4 regions of the Kluyvera fluvialis genome follow, and region 2 is predicted to be linked to each of the others. Evidence: predicted binding sites of a transcription regulator. Region 2 holds the regulator's gene; each other region holds the start of a gene.
What was found. Region 2 encodes CRP, which controls carbon source genes, mostly activating them, when cyclic AMP is high. Its sites were predicted from a motif close to ATGTGANNNNNNTCACAT; they were not measured.

Region 1: a site for CRP is predicted at 1,417-1,434, ahead of serA (phosphoglycerate dehydrogenase). Genes of this name have one in related genera too.
Region 3: a site for CRP is predicted at 2,794-2,811, ahead of rhaS (HTH-type transcriptional activator RhaS). Genes of this name have one in related genera too.
Region 4: a site for CRP is predicted at 2,596-2,613, ahead of AC6I4B_RS15505 (ABC-F family ATPase). Genes of this name have one in related genera too.

Annotation. Positions count from the first base shown of each region.
Region 1 covers NZ_AP046142.1:901,935-905,759, forward strand. The annotation lists gene argP (DNA-binding transcriptional regulator ArgP) at 1-492, opposite strand, end outside; gene rpiA (ribose-5-phosphate isomerase RpiA) at 706-1,365, shown strand; gene serA (phosphoglycerate dehydrogenase) at 1,629-2,861, shown strand; gene AC6I4B_RS04375 (5-formyltetrahydrofolate cyclo-ligase) at 3,240-3,825, opposite strand, start outside.
Region 2 covers NZ_AP046142.1:413,164-416,988, reverse strand. The annotation lists gene AC6I4B_RS01925 (phosphoribulokinase) at 1-648, shown strand, start outside; gene AC6I4B_RS01920 (OsmC family protein) at 698-1,102, opposite strand; gene crp (cAMP-activated global transcriptional regulator CRP) at 1,407-2,039, shown strand; gene AC6I4B_RS01910 (YccS/YhfK family putative transporter) at 2,088-3,825, shown strand, end outside.
Region 3 covers NZ_AP046142.1:4,840,120-4,843,944, forward strand. The annotation lists gene AC6I4B_RS22830 (PTS fructose transporter subunit IIB) at 1-293, opposite strand, end outside; gene AC6I4B_RS22835 (hypothetical protein) at 430-711, shown strand; gene rhaR (HTH-type transcriptional activator RhaR) at 907-1,755, opposite strand; gene rhaS (HTH-type transcriptional activator RhaS) at 1,828-2,664, opposite strand; gene rhaB (rhamnulokinase) at 2,967-3,825, shown strand, end outside.
Region 4 covers NZ_AP046142.1:3,294,926-3,298,750, reverse strand. The annotation lists gene AC6I4B_RS15520 (glycoside hydrolase family 1 protein) at 1-518, shown strand, start outside; gene AC6I4B_RS15515 (GntR family transcriptional regulator) at 534-1,250, shown strand; gene ldtB (L,D-transpeptidase) at 1,577-2,497, opposite strand; gene AC6I4B_RS15505 (ABC-F family ATPase) at 2,716-3,825, shown strand, end outside.

The sequences.
Region 1 (3,825 bases), 490 kb from region 2:
CAGATAGTCGAGGGCGCCAAGCTGATCAACCAGGCAGCTTGGCAGCGCCTGTGGTTGAATACTGACCGCGCCAACCACTTCACCGCGACGCAGGCGTTCTTGGGTACGCGTTTCATCTTCCACCTGTAAATTCAGGCGGATAGGCGAACTCCCCAACACCTCTGCCAATGCGGGCAGCAGCCAGGTTGCCAGACTGTCGGCGTTGACCGCCAGCGACAGCAGCAGCGGCGTAGAGCCGGTTTCATCGCCCAGCCACTCTTCTTCCAGCAGCTCAACCTGGCGCAGCAACGCCAGCAGCTTTTGTCCCTGTTCGGTGGGGCGCGGTGGCACGGTACGAACCAGCAACGGCTGTCCAAACATGTTCTCGAGTTGTTTAATTCTCTGCGAGACGGCGGACTGAGTGATGCACAGTTTCTGCGCGGCGCGTTCAAAACCACGTTCCCTGATAACGGCATCAAGCGCCTGTAGTGTTCTGTAGTCCGGACGTTTCATTACTTTGAGCGACTCCCCTGTAGGTATTACCTGCACTATGACATAAATTTAACGCAGATACAGACGAAAATGGTTTGCACTTTTCTGTGATAAATATCACGTATTAACACTGTGAATGTATGTGCCCGATTTGAGGCCAGTCACCAACTCGAATTGTTGCAGAGTTCTGTTCTATAATGCGCGCCAGATAATGACACCACAGGCGAAACTATCATGACGCAGGATGAACTGAAAAAAGCAGTAGGCTGGGCGGCGCTTCAATACGTACAGCCGGGTACGATTGTGGGTGTAGGCACGGGTTCTACCGCAGCGCACTTTATTGACGCGTTGGGCACGATGAAAGGGCAAATCGAAGGCGCGGTTTCCAGCTCAGATGCTTCTACCGAGAAGCTGAAAAGCCTCGGCATCACCGTTTTCGATCTGAACGAAGTCGATCGTTTAGGCATCTACGTCGATGGCGCAGATGAAATTAATGGTCATATGCAGATGATCAAAGGCGGTGGCGCGGCGCTGACGCGTGAAAAAATCATCGCTTCCGTGGCCGACAAATTTATCTGTATCGCTGATGCTTCCAAGCAGGTTGATATTCTGGGTAACTTCCCACTGCCGGTTGAAGTTATTCCAATGGCGCGCAGCGCCGTCGCGCGTGAACTGGTGAAACTAGGTGGTCGCCCGGAATACCGCCAGGGCGTGGTGACGGATAACGGCAACGTTATTCTGGACGTACATGGCCTGGAAATCCTCGATGCGATTGCTTTGGAGAATGCGATTAACGCAATTCCAGGTGTCGTCACCGTTGGATTATTCGCCAACCGTGGTGCGGATGTTGCGCTCATTGGTACGGCTGATGGCGTGAAGACCATTGTGAAGTAATCTGCCTGGGGGAACGTCGTTTCCCCCTAACTTTTTTTTATGGGCATAATTTAGTGACATCTGTCACATTTAATCTTAGCACCCCATTAACATCCCAGTAGATTTATCCTCCTCAGCATTTTGTTCTGTAATCTCTCGCTGAATGACATTTCCTCAGCATGGCGACGCAAACGTTCATATTGCCGCAATAATTTTTTTTGATATGTTGCTTAGGTGAACTTTCGTTCAACACAACATGAGTAAAACAAAGACAGGGCGGGGAAATGGCTAAGGTATCACTGGAAAAAGATAAGATTAAATTTCTGCTGGTTGAAGGCGTACACCAGAAGGCGCTGGATAGCCTTCGTGCAGCAGGATATACCAACATTGAGTTTCACAAAGGCGCGCTGGACACCGAACAGCTGAAAGAGTCGATCCGTGATGCCCATTTCATCGGTCTGCGTTCCCGTACTCATTTGACGGAAGAGATCTTCGCCGCTGCCGAAAAACTGGTCGCCGTGGGCTGCTTCTGCATCGGGACTAACCAGGTTGACTTAAAAGCGGCAGCCCGGCGCGGAGTGCCAGTCTTTAACGCACCGTTCTCGAACACCCGTTCCGTGGCCGAGCTGGTGATTGGCGAGCTTTTGCTGCTGTTGCGCGGTGTGCCGGAAGCGAATGCGAAAGCGCACCGTGGCGTGTGGAATAAACTGGCGGTTGGCTCGTTTGAAGCGCGCGGTAAAAAACTGGGGATTATCGGTTACGGTCATATCGGTACTCAACTGGGGATTCTGGCTGAGTCTCTGGGGATGCATGTTTTCTTCTACGACATTGAAAATAAACTACCGCTAGGTAACGCGACGCAGGTTCAGCATCTTTCCGACCTTCTGAACATGAGCGACGTGGTGAGCCTGCATGTGCCGGAAAATGCGTCGACTAAAAATATGATAGGCGCTGAAGAGTTAGCGCTGATGAAGCCAGGTGCGCTGTTGATTAACGCCTCTCGCGGTACGGTTGTTGATATTCCTGCGCTGTGCGATGCGCTGGCGCGTAAACATCTGTCCGGCGCGGCTATCGATGTGTTCCCAACTGAACCGGCAACGAATAGCGATCCGTTTACATCACCGCTATGCGAATTTGACAACGTGATTCTGACGCCGCACATCGGTGGCTCGACTCAGGAAGCGCAGGAAAATATCGGTCTGGAAGTCGCGGGTAAACTGGCTAAGTATTCTGACAATGGCTCGACGCTTTCTGCGGTGAACTTCCCTGAAGTCTCCCTGCCGTTGCACGGTGGCCGCCGCCTACTGCACATCCACGAAAACCGTCCTGGCGTGTTGACCGCTATTAACCAGATTTTCGCCGAGCAAGGGGTGAACATCGCCGCGCAGTACCTGCAAACCACCCCGCAAATGGGCTACGTGGTTATTGATATTGAAGCGGAAGAAGACGTAGCGCTGAAAGCACTGCAAAGCATGAAAGCGATTCCGGGTACGGTTCGCGCACGTATGCTGTTCTAATTTCTGATTAACGGGCAGGCAAGTGGTCTGCCCGCATTCCCCTCGTTACTCCCCGTCCTGCCATCTTCTGCTTCTCATACATCCGTTTCGCGAGGCTTAGCGCAAATCGCGATTTAAGGTCGTAGTGTGCATTGCTCATCAGTAAAAGAAATTTACGATAGGGATTCAGCAGGACGCTGAAACGGAAAAGCCCCTACCGAAGCAGGGGCCCTAATAAGGAAAGGGACGATGATGAATTACCTCATCATGCTGCTTATTTTGTTAATGATCGCTTACCCAGCCTATTAACATAAAGAAGCAGGAGGGAGGTTCGCCTCCCTCACCCTTTACCGAGGAATGTAGGTCAAAAAAACAGCGGTGTCAATCGACGTAAATTGTCTACCATTGCCACACTTTTGCTGGTGTCACAACGGCGGGCAACGGAATATCCCACTGCTCGATGGGTAATGCCTCGACCCGCTGGCAATCATGGGCATAGCCTACGGGGTAGATGCCGTGTTGTTGCCAGTTTTGCAGCGTGCGATCGTAAAAACCACCGCCCATTCCTAGCCGCTGCCCTTGTTCATCGAAGGCGACAAGCGGGGTGATGAGTACGTCAAGTTTATCCAGGGGGAGTACATCGCGGACATCCAGCTTTGGCTCGCGAATTTTCAGCCGATTAACCACGAGCTCACTGTGCGGATGATAATGCAGAAACAACAAATTGCCGGGGCTGAAAGGGTGGAGCACCGGTAAATATACGCGTTTACCCGCCTGCCAGAGTCGCTCAATTAACGGCTGCGTATCCAGCTCACCGTCGAAAGAGAGAAACAGCGCGACGGTTTGCGCGTTAAGCATCGGCGGCCAGGCCATCATACGGGCGGCGGCTTGTTGACCGTAAAGCGTTTGTTGTTGTGGCGTGAGCGCACGACGCCGTTGCCGGATAATTTGGCGAATGTCGTTTCGGGAGAGTGGTGACGCTGAA
Region 2 (3,825 bases):
GACTTCGGCCTGCTTGAACAAACCTTTCGAGAGTACGGCCTGAGCGGTAAAGGGCAGTCGCGTAAATATCTGCATACCTACGATGAAGCCGTACCGTGGGATCAAGTACCGGGGACGTTCACCCCCTGGCAGCCATTGCCGGAACCCACCGATGTCCTGTTCTATGAAGGGCTGCACGGCGGCGTAGTGACGCCACAGCATGACGTCGCACGTCATGTTGATTTGCTGGTTGGCGTAGTGCCTATCGTCAACCTGGAGTGGATTCAGAAGATGATTCGCGACACCAGCGAGCGTGGGCATTCGCGTGAGGCGGTGATGGACTCCGTAGTGCGCTCAATGGAAGACTACATCAACTACATTACTCCGCAGTTCTCGCGCACCCATATCAACTTCCAGCGAGTGCCAACGGTCGATACCTCTAACCCGTTTGCTGCGAAAAGCATTCCATCACTGGATGAGAGTTTTGTGGTCATTCACTTCCGCAACCTGGAAGGGATTGACTACCCGTGGCTGCTGGCGATGCTGCAAGGCTCGTTTATCTCGCATATGAATACGCTGGTCGTTCCCGGCGGCAAGATGGGGCTGGCGATGGAGTTGATTATGATGCCGCTGGTACAGCGGTTAGTGGAAGAGAAGAACAACGCCTGAATCATCACGATTGCCCGATAGGCAGGACGCCGCCGGGCAATCACGGATATCAGCCTTCAATCACTTCGTATGAGTGCGTGATGTTGACAGCTTTACCCAGCATCAACGCCACTGAGCAGTATTTCTCCGCCGACAGGTCAACCGCGCGTGCAACAGCCGCATCTTTCAACTCTTTACCGCTCACAATGAAGTGCAGGTTGATGTGCGTGAACAGGCGCGGTGCTTCTTCGCGGCGTACGGAAGTGAGCTTTACTTCGCAGTCAGAAACGTCATAGCGGCCTTTTTGCAGAATAGACACCACGTCAATTGCGCTACAACCACCGGCCGCCATTAGCACGATTTCCATCGGGCTTGGCGCTTTATCGCCAGAGTTGCCGTCCATCAAAATTTGGTGGCCAGAAGCCGACTCACCGAGGAAGGTCATCCCCTCAACCCATTTCACACGCGCTTGCATAATATTTAACTCCCAGGTTGCAATTTTCTTCCCAGATTACGCGCACATAACAAATCTCGCAACGGAAGGCGATCGCCGTCATGCTGAAGCGAGACACCAGGAGACACACGGCTCAAGCTATGCTAAAACAGTCAGGATGCTACGGTAATACATAAACGTACTGCATGTATGCAGAGGACATCACATTACAGGCTGCGGCAATATTCGACAGCCGACTTCCCAGGTAACGGGAAGGATACTATTGCAACCGGTGGCTGCAATGTTTTTGCCGCCGGAAAGAGCTTATAACAGAGGATAACCGCGCATGGTGCTTGGCAAACCGCAAACAGACCCGACTCTCGAATGGTTCTTGTCTCATTGCCATATTCATAAGTACCCCTCGAAGAGCACGCTGATTCACCAGGGTGAAAAAGCAGAAACGCTGTATTACATCGTCAAAGGCTCAGTGGCTGTACTCATCAAGGACGAAGAAGGGAAAGAGATGATCCTCTCTTACCTTAACCAGGGCGATTTTATCGGCGAGTTAGGCCTGTTTGAAGAAGGCCAGGAACGCAGCGCGTGGGTACGGGCAAAAACCGCTTGTGAAGTTGCTGAAATCTCTTATAAAAAATTCCGTCAGCTGATTCAGGTTAACCCAGACATCCTGATGCGTCTCTCTTCGCAAATGGCACGTCGTCTGCAAGTCACGTCTGAAAAAGTCGGCAACCTGGCATTCCTGGACGTGACAGGTCGTATCGCACAGACGCTGCTGAACCTGGCAAAACAGCCGGACGCCATGACTCACCCGGACGGTATGCAGATCAAAATCACCCGTCAGGAAATTGGTCAGATCGTGGGCTGCTCCCGTGAAACAGTGGGCCGTATTCTGAAAATGCTGGAAGATCAAAACCTGATCTCCGCACACGGCAAAACGATTGTCGTTTACGGTACTCGCTAATCCTTTAAAACGGCGTATTGTTCCAACGGTACGCCGTTTTTGTCTCTTATGTGGCGCAGGCTGATTTACCACCCGGAAGTCAACTATGCACTGCGGCAAACGCTGGTGTTATGTTTGCCGGTCGCCATTGGCCTTATCTTCGGCCATCTTCAACAAGGTCTGCTGTTTTCGCTGGTTCCCGCCTGCTGCAATATTGCCGGTCTTGATACCCCGCATAAACGTTTTTTCAAACGCCTGATTATTGGCGGCTGTCTGTTCGCCGGATGCAGTCTTGCCGTTCAGTTGTTGCTGGCGCGCGAGGTTCCGCTACCGTTGATTCTCAGCGGGCTGGCGCTGATTTTGGGCGTAACGGCGGAGATAAGCTCCCTGCACGGGCGGCTGCTGCCGGCTTCGCTGATTGCCGCTATTTTTACCCTCAGCCTGGCTGGTAATATGCCCATTTGGCAGCCGCTGCTTATCTACGCACTCGGCACGCTGTGGTATGGATTATTCAACTGGTGGTGGTTTTGGATTTGGCGCGAGCAGCCGCTGCGCGAGTCACTAAGCCTGCTCTACCGCCAGCTCGCCGACTATTGCGAAGCAAAATATAGCCTCCTGACGCAGCACACCGACCCCAACACCGCGCTGCCGCCGCTTTTAAGCCGCCAGCAAAAGGTGGTTGACCTTATTTCTCAGTGTTATCAGCAGCTACACATGCTGGCGGCAAACCAGAATAACGATTACAAACGCCTGCTGCGCGCCTTCCAGATTGGCCTTGATCTACAGGAGCACATTTCGGTGAGTCTGCATCAGCCAGAGGAGGTGCAAAAACTGGTCGAACGTAGCCACGCTGAGGCGGTGATCCGCTGGAATGCCCAGACCGTCGCCGCGCGCCTGCGGGTGCTCGCGGATGACATTCTCTATCACCGCTATCCCAGCCGTTTCAGTATGAAAAAACAGATTGGCGCGCTGGAGAAAATCACCGAACAGCACCCGGATAACCCGGTTGGGCAGTTCTGTGCCTGGCATTTCAGCCGCATTGCTCGCGTACTGCGCTTCCAAAGGCCGCTGTATCCGCGCAATCTGATGGCGGATAAAGAGCGCCGCCTGCCGCTGTTGCAGGCGTTAAAAAGCTATCTGTCGCTGAAGTCCCCCGCACTGCGCAATGCCGCCCGGTTAAGCGTGATGCTGAGCATCGCCAGCCTGATGGGCGCGGCGCTGCATTTGCCTAAACCGTACTGGATTTTAATGACGATATTATTGGTCACGCAAAACGGTTACGGTGCGACCCGTGTGCGCATTTTCCACCGTGCGGCGGGCACGCTGGCGGGTCTGGTTATCGCCGCCGTGGCCCTGCACTTCCACACGCCGCAGGGGCTGGCGCTCACCGGAATGCTGCTCATCACGCTGGGGAGTTATCTGATTATCCGCCGCAGCTATGGTTGGGCGACCGTCGGCTTCACCATCACAGCGGTATACACCCTGCAAATCCTCACGCTGAACGGTGAGCAGTTTATCGTCGCCCGTTTTCTCGACACCATTATCGGCTGCCTGATTGCCTTCGGCGGGATGCTATGGCTGTGGCCGCAGTGGCAAAGCGGCTTACTGCGCCAAAACGCCCAGGCGGCGCTGGAGGCGGATCAAGACGCCATTCGCCTGATACTCAGCGATGACCCGCAGGCGCCAAAACTGGCGTATCAACGGATGCGCGTGAACCAGGCGCACAATACGCTGTTTAACTCTTTAAACCAGGCGATGCAGGAGCCGAGCTTTAACTCGCGTTATCTGGACGATATGAAACTGTGGG
Region 3 (3,825 bases), 540 kb from region 2:
TCTACGGCTTCAAACACCGCATCGCCAAATTTGATGGGATCGGAGACGCTGCATTCGAGCTTCACCATGCCGTCGAAACGCTCTTTGCCGCTAATCGCAACGTCGGCAGCAATGATGACCGCATCGGCGCGCGCCAGATCCTCTGGCGTAATTTCATTCTCAGCGCCCATGCTCCCCTGCGTTTCCACTTTGACTTCATGCCCACGGTTTTTTCCCGTGATTTCAAGCGATTCCGCAGCCATGTAGGTATGAGCAACGCCGGTCGGACAAGCAGCAACACAAACAATGTACATAATGATTCCTCGTAGATTCAGGCAATAAAAAAAGCACAATGGCGAAAGTGCGCATTGTGCTTTGTGTAGGACTAACAAATTGATAAGCCTGGCTTTCACCGTCAGCACCGCTGGCATGGCGGCAAACTAACAGTTGATGCAGGCTGGAGTTACGGAAACTGAAGGCCAGCTCGTCACGTTTGCGACGGCACAGCAGCGCCTGCGGGAAATGCAGGCCAAAACGGGCAGGACGATGGCAGCTCTGACGTACGCTCGCGCCGATAGCCTCGCTGGCGCAGCCCCACAGACAGGACCATTCGCGCGCCATTTGCGTATCCATACACTCCTGCTCGGCGATATCATTTTCAGCCAGATCGTTAACGGAATTAAACCAGCAAAAATAATCAAGCATACTTTTAATTTTGCGATCGCAAGATAGCAAAATTAAAAGCAGACTTTTGATGATTATAGAATTGGTCAACACAAACGTTACTCCGACAAATAAGTTTGTTGAGAATAAAGTAAAAATAAAAGAGCAACTGTGATTTATTGCACAGAGCATTCACTAAATATGTCTGATTTAGTCTGAATATGTATCAAAATGCCACTGCAATATATAAACCATATTTATATATTATGCTATAACCCGACTACGATGGCGCCATTGCCCTGGCGTCATCCCAACTTCGCGGTTAAAGACCACTGAAAAATAGTTACTGTCTTCAAAACCGCACTGCATGGCCACTTCACCAATCAGCTTTTCGGTATGCGATAACAGGTACTGAGCATGACAAATGCGCAGTTGTCGCAGGTAATGGTTGATAGTCATACCGGTCTGGCTGCGAAATTGTTGGCGTAGCGCACGCTCGCTACAGGCTTGCTGCTCGCAAAATTCGTCGAGCGCAAACGGGCGATTAAGGCTACCCGCCAACGCCGTTAACAGCTTATCCAGCAGCGCTTCGCTCTGCGTTGCCGCCTGGTTATCCGTGGCGTAACGATGCCGCTTGAGGCACACCACCAACTGAGCAAACAGCAGTTCCGACATCTCATTTGCCAGCTCGTCCTCTTTGCGGCACTCGTTCTCCAGTTGATTCATAATATTCCGCGCCTGAGTCATACCAGTGCTGCCAATTCGCCAGTGCGAAGCCCAGTGCGAACCGTGCAGCCCCGGAATATGAGCCACCCAATCCAGGTTAAGCTTTAAGCGCTCGGGGCAGTAGATAATATTCTGTAAAACCAGATCGTTAACGGATGCATAAGAGTGTTTATCTTCCGCGCGGATGTAAAACAAATCGCCACGGGTGATGCGGTAAGGACGGTCGTTGAGGATGTGCAAGCCGTTGCCGCGCCAAACCAGCACCAGCTCGCAAAATTCATGGGTATGTTCAGCGAAAACGTTCTGCGGATAGCGATCGGCCACGGTCACGGCCTGCGCCGTATTCACAAAAAAATCGGCCTTACGAAGAATTAACTGATCTGACACGCGGATACCTCACGACGAACAACTCTCTATTTTTAGCCGTTTTGAGGTAAAAAAACGGTGATTCCCTTCGCGTTACTGAAGCATGGTGTCGCGCCCCTGGCGAATATCGCGTGGCGACCAGTCGAATTCTCGGCGAAACAGCGTTGAAAAGTGATTACTGTCGCCAAAGCCACAATGGTAGGCAATGTCCGTCACGCTTTCATCGCTATGGCGCAGCAAGTGCCGTGCTTTAATCAGGCGCAGGCGGTTGAGGTAGCGCTGCGGCGTCAGGCCGGTGCAGTGTTTCAGTTGGCGATGCAACGTGCGCAGCGACAGTGAAAACCGCGCGGCCAACGCTTCCCAGCACACGTCTTCTGCAAAGTGTTCTTCCAGCCAGGCCATCAGCAAATTCAGGCGCGCATCGTTATCCATCACGCCCTGCTCCTGGCTGCCTTTACGCAGCGCCACCAGCAACTGCATAAACAGAATTTCGCGGTTCGCCAGCGCCATCATATCGGTGCTGTCGTTGGCCTCTTCCATCTGGCTGACGATAGCCCTAACCTGCTGCAACGTGTTTTGGTTCACGCGCCAGTGCGAAGGGTAGTGACCATCTTGTTCCTGCGGCAGCAACTTATTCAAACCTGACAAGAACTGGAAAGCATCCGCCGCGCGGTACAGCACGTTGGTCAAACACAGGTTATCGGTGTGCTCGTAAAGGTGTCTATCAACGTCCCGCACAAAGCAAACCGTACCTCCGCAAATAGTATATGGCTGGCCATTCAGCACATGAATGCCCGTACCGTACTCAACGATAACAATCTCATTAAAATCATGATGATGTTCAGGAAATGCCGCTTGCGGTAGCCGTGGTTCGATAGCAACGGGCATCTTACCTGATGAAAAGAAATCCACGCTGTGTAGTACGGTCATAACGACTCCCGCCAAATGAGAAATATTATCAGGATAGTAATATTAGACGGCCCATCTCACCTTAACGTTTTGACAGCAAAGCGCGCAAAACTGGTCATTTTTTCAAGAAACAGCCGGAAAGATCGGGAAATGCGGACGCCATCACACCCACTCCGCGCAGTGCCATCGCAGGAATTTGTGAACTCCCTCACGTTCATCTTTGCTTTCTTGCCAGCGCCCTATTTGGCCTGTCAGTAACGAGAAGGTTGTGTCTGAGTCCTTTTTTTAGACTGTCTGCAATGACTCTTAGAAGGACTCTTGCCATGACTTTTCGCCATTGTGTGGCCGTCGATTTAGGTGCCTCAAGCGGGCGTGTAATGCTGGCGTGTTACGACGCCGAACGGCGTTCACTTTCACTGCGCGAAATCCACCGTTTCGTTAACAACCTGCATAAACAGGCGGGTTTTGACACCTGGGATATCGATAGCCTGGAAGCAGAAATCCGCACCGGCCTGAACAAAGTGTGTGATGAAGGTATCCGCATTGACAGCATCGGCATCGACACCTGGGGCGTGGACTACGTCCTGCTGGACAAAAACGGCCAGCGAGTGGGGCTGCCCGTCGCCTATCGCGATAGCCGCACCGACGGCATGATGGCCAGAGCGATGGAACAGCTTGGCAAAGGCAACATTTATCGCCGCAGCGGCATTCAGTTTCTGCCATTCAACACCCTGTATCAGCTACGCGCGCTGGTTGAGCAACAGCCGGAGCTGGTTGCACAGGCTGCCCACGCACTGCTGATCCCTGACTATTTCAGCTACCGCCTGACCGGCAAGATGAACTGGGAATACACCAACGCGACCACCACGCAATTGGTGAATATCGAAAGCGATAACTGGGATGAAGACCTGCTCAACTGGACGGGCGCACCGGCGTCCTGGTTTGGCACGCCGACGCATCCGGGCAATGTTATCGGCCAGTGGGTTTGCCCGCAGGGGAATGATATTCCGGTCGTCGCGGTGGCAAGCCACGATACCGCCAGCGCGGTGATCGCCTCGCCGCTTGCCAGCGCCGATGCGGCTTATCTCTCTTCCGGCACCTGGTCGCTGATGGGGTTTGAAAGTAAAACGCCGTACACCAGCGAGCAAGCGCAGCGCGCCAACATCACCAATGAAGGCGGTG
Region 4 (3,825 bases), 2.1 Mb from region 2:
ACTATATGGCGTTTAGCTACTATGCCAGCCGTACTCTCGACAGCGACCCGATTCCCGAAGGAACGCCGGTCAACAACTACATGCTGTTTGGTGACACGCCTAACCCGCACCTGAAAGCTACCGAATGGAACTGGCAGATAGACCCGCTCGGTTTTCGCAGTATCATTACCCGCTATTACAATGACTGGCGTTTACCGGTCTTCCCGATTGAAAACGGCATTGGGGTGATTGAGTCGTGGGACGGTGAGAATATGGTCGCTGACGATTATCGTATTGCCTACCATCGTGATCATATCAACGCCATGAAAGAGGCTATTTTCGAAGATGGTGCGCAAGTCATTGGCTATCTGGGCTGGGGGCTGATTGATATTCTTAGCTCACAGGGCGATATGCGTAAACGCTACGGCGTAGTGTACGTAAACCGTGAAAACCACGACTTAAAAGATTTATGCCGTGTACCGAAGAAAAGCTATGCGTGGCTGAAAAAAGTCATTCACAGCAACGGCGAAGAGATGTAACCACAGGAGCGGGTGATGGCAGCGAAGTACATCGCGATAGCGCGGGAAATTAAAAAACGGATCATGAGTCGGCAGTATCCCGCTTCTGAGCCATTGCCCGACCAGTTTGCGCTGGCGGCAGAGTTTGGCACCAGCCGTATGACCATTCAGCAGGCAATGCGTCAACTGATTGTTGAAGGGCTAGTGTATACCCGCAAGGGGCAGGGGACGTTTGTGCGCAAAAACTTCCTGCAACTCTCGCAGTGGGATGTTCACGGCAGCGATTACGCTGGCGCGACCGAAACCTGGGAGCATTTGGGCACGGTGGCAAGCCAGGTGGTGCGCTTTGAGCTGCGTTTTCCGACCGAAAAAGAGCAATCTTCGCTGCTGATTAACGCCGATGCGCCGGTTTACGATTTTGTTCGTCTGCGTTTGCTGAATGGCGAGCCGCTGTCGCTAGACAGCACCGTTATGCCGGTATCGCTGGTTCCTGGGCTAAGCAAAGAGCATCTTGAAAGCTCAGTGTTTCGCTACGTGCAGGATAATTTAGGGCTGAAAATGATGGGGTCATACCGCGTAGTACGCGCGCTGAAACCCAACGAACTTGACCGCCAGCATCTTCATTGTGAAATCAGCGATCCGATTCTGGAAGTGGAGCAGGTTATCTACCTGGATGATGGCACACCGCTGGAGTACGCGCATTGCCACTATCGTTACGATCATGGCGGGATCGTGATTGTGAACAACGGATAAACATTGTGCAGGTATTCCTTGTCAGGCCTACACAAAATGGTGGCGTACAAACCCACGTAGGCCTGATAAGCGCAGCGCCATCAGGCTTTGTGCCTGAATGCCGGATGGCGGCGTAACGCCTTATCCGGCCTACTCAAAATGGTGGCGTACAAACCTGCGTAGGCCTGATAAGCGCAGCGCCATCAGGCTTTGTGCCTGAATGCCGGATGGCGGCGTAAACGCCTTATCCGGCCTACAAACCCGCGCCATCAGGCGATTTCTACAGATGAATCGATAAAAAAAGGGCGGGTGATAAACACCCGCCCTTTTTATCATCTATCGTGAGATCAGTTCAGACGAATCGGCATACCGGAACGGTTTTTAACCGCCTGGTCAACAATGCTCTGGTCAACGTCAGACTGGTTGGTTACCGCCTGTACGGACTTGTTCAGCACGACAGGAACCATTTCGCCGCCTTCAAACTGCGCTTCGGTCGTTGACAGTGGGTTGTGAACTTCGATAAAGCGGCTGCCATCTGGCTCGGTGGTCGCTTTCACTGGCTCATCAATAAACTGTACGCGAGTACCGACAGGCACGTTCTGGAACAGGAATTTGATGTCTTCGTTACGCAGACGCACACAGCCGTGGCTTACGCGCAGGCCAACGCCGAAGTTCGCGTTAGTGCCGTGAATGGCGTACAGACGGCCAATGTACAGCGCGTACAGACCCATCGGGTTATCCGGGCCTGCTGGAACAACGGCCGGCAGCGGGTTGCCTGCGGCGGCGTATTCAGCGTGCATTTTGGCGGTCGGCGTCCAGGTTGGGCCAGCCTTCTTACGTTCTACCTTAGTCGTCCAGTTGATTGGCGTATCTTTGCCGAGCTGGCCGATACCGATTGGCAGCACGATAACGGTGTTAGTGCCTTTCGGGTAATAGTACAGACGCATTTCAGCGCTGTTGATGATGATGCCTTCATGCACGGTATCCGGCAGGATCAACTGCTGTGGGATATTCAGCACTGTGCCGCCTTTCGGCAGGAAGGTGTCCACCCCAGGGTTGGCTTCCAGCATGTTGGAAAGCCCCATCTGGTACTGCGCAGCGAAATATTCCAGCGGCTGAGTGTTGCCTTCTGGAATCGTAATAACCTGGTTCTGGCCGATGACACGGCTACCATCCGTCGGCAGCGGATACGTCACGGCCGAGGCGGACTTGCAGAAACCTACGACAGCGAGCGCCGCAGCGAAAAGCGTTGTTAATTTCATGTTCATGTTGTGAGAGGTATCAGTGCCATTACGGCGGTTGTTTGAGAATTCAGTCTGTTGGTAGAAGCGCATTATATGTGCATTCGTGGTCACAGGGAATTCGGATGTGTACGAAATCACATTTTTTTCACTTGAGTTACAGTTTAGTCTCCGGCAAAGGCGGGCGCTTTTTATTCGTACTTGTGGCATAATAGGCGGTTTGTCACATTCTTCAGGATACTCCCGTGTTAGTTACCAGCAACGTCACCATGCAGTTCGGCAGTAAGCCGCTGTTCGAAAACATCTCCGTCAAATTTGGCGGCGGCAACCGTTACGGCCTGATTGGCGCAAACGGGAGCGGCAAATCGACCTTTATGAAAATCCTCGGCGGCGACTTAGAACCGACGCTGGGCAACGTTTCCCTCGACCCTAACGAACGCATCGGTAAGCTGCGTCAGGATCAGTTCGCCTTTGAAGAGTTCAGCGTGCTGGATACCGTTATCATGGGCCACGGCGAACTGTGGGAAGTAAAACAAGAGCGCGACCGTATTTACGCGTTGCCGGAAATGAGCGAAGAAGACGGCTATAAAGTGGCTGATCTCGAAGTGCTGTACGGCGAAATGGACGGTTACTCCGCTGAAGCGCGCGCCGGTGAACTGCTGCTGGGCGTGGGGATCCCGCTGGAACAGCATTACGGCCCAATGAGCGAAGTCGCGCCAGGTTGGAAACTGCGTGTGCTGTTGGCACAGGCGCTGTTCTCTAACCCAGACATTCTGCTGCTCGACGAACCAACCAACAACCTGGACATCGACACCATTCGTTGGCTGGAGCAGGTGCTGAACGAGCGTGACAGCACCATGATTATTATTTCGCACGACCGTCACTTCCTGAACATGGTCTGTACCCACATGGCGGATCTCGACTACGGTGAACTGCGTGTTTACGCTGGTAACTACGACGAGTACATGACCGCTGCAACTCAGGCGCGTGAACGTCTGCTGGCCGATAACGCCAAGAAAAAAGCGCAGATTGCTGACCTGCAATCCTTTGTTAGCCGCTTTAGCGCCAACGCTTCTAAATCTCGTCAGGCGACTTCGCGCGCGCGTCAGATTGACAAAATCAAACTTGATGAAGTGAAGGCTTCCAGCCGCCAGAACCCGTTCATTCGTTTCGAACAGGACAAGAAACTGTTCCGTAACGCGCTGGAAGTGGAAGCGCTCAGCAAAGGCTTCGATAACGGCCCGCTGTTTAAAAACGTCAACCTGCTGCTGGAAGTCGGTGAAAAACTGGCGATCCTTGGCACCAACGGCGTGGGTAAATCCACGCTGATGAAAACCCTGGTTGGCGATTTAACG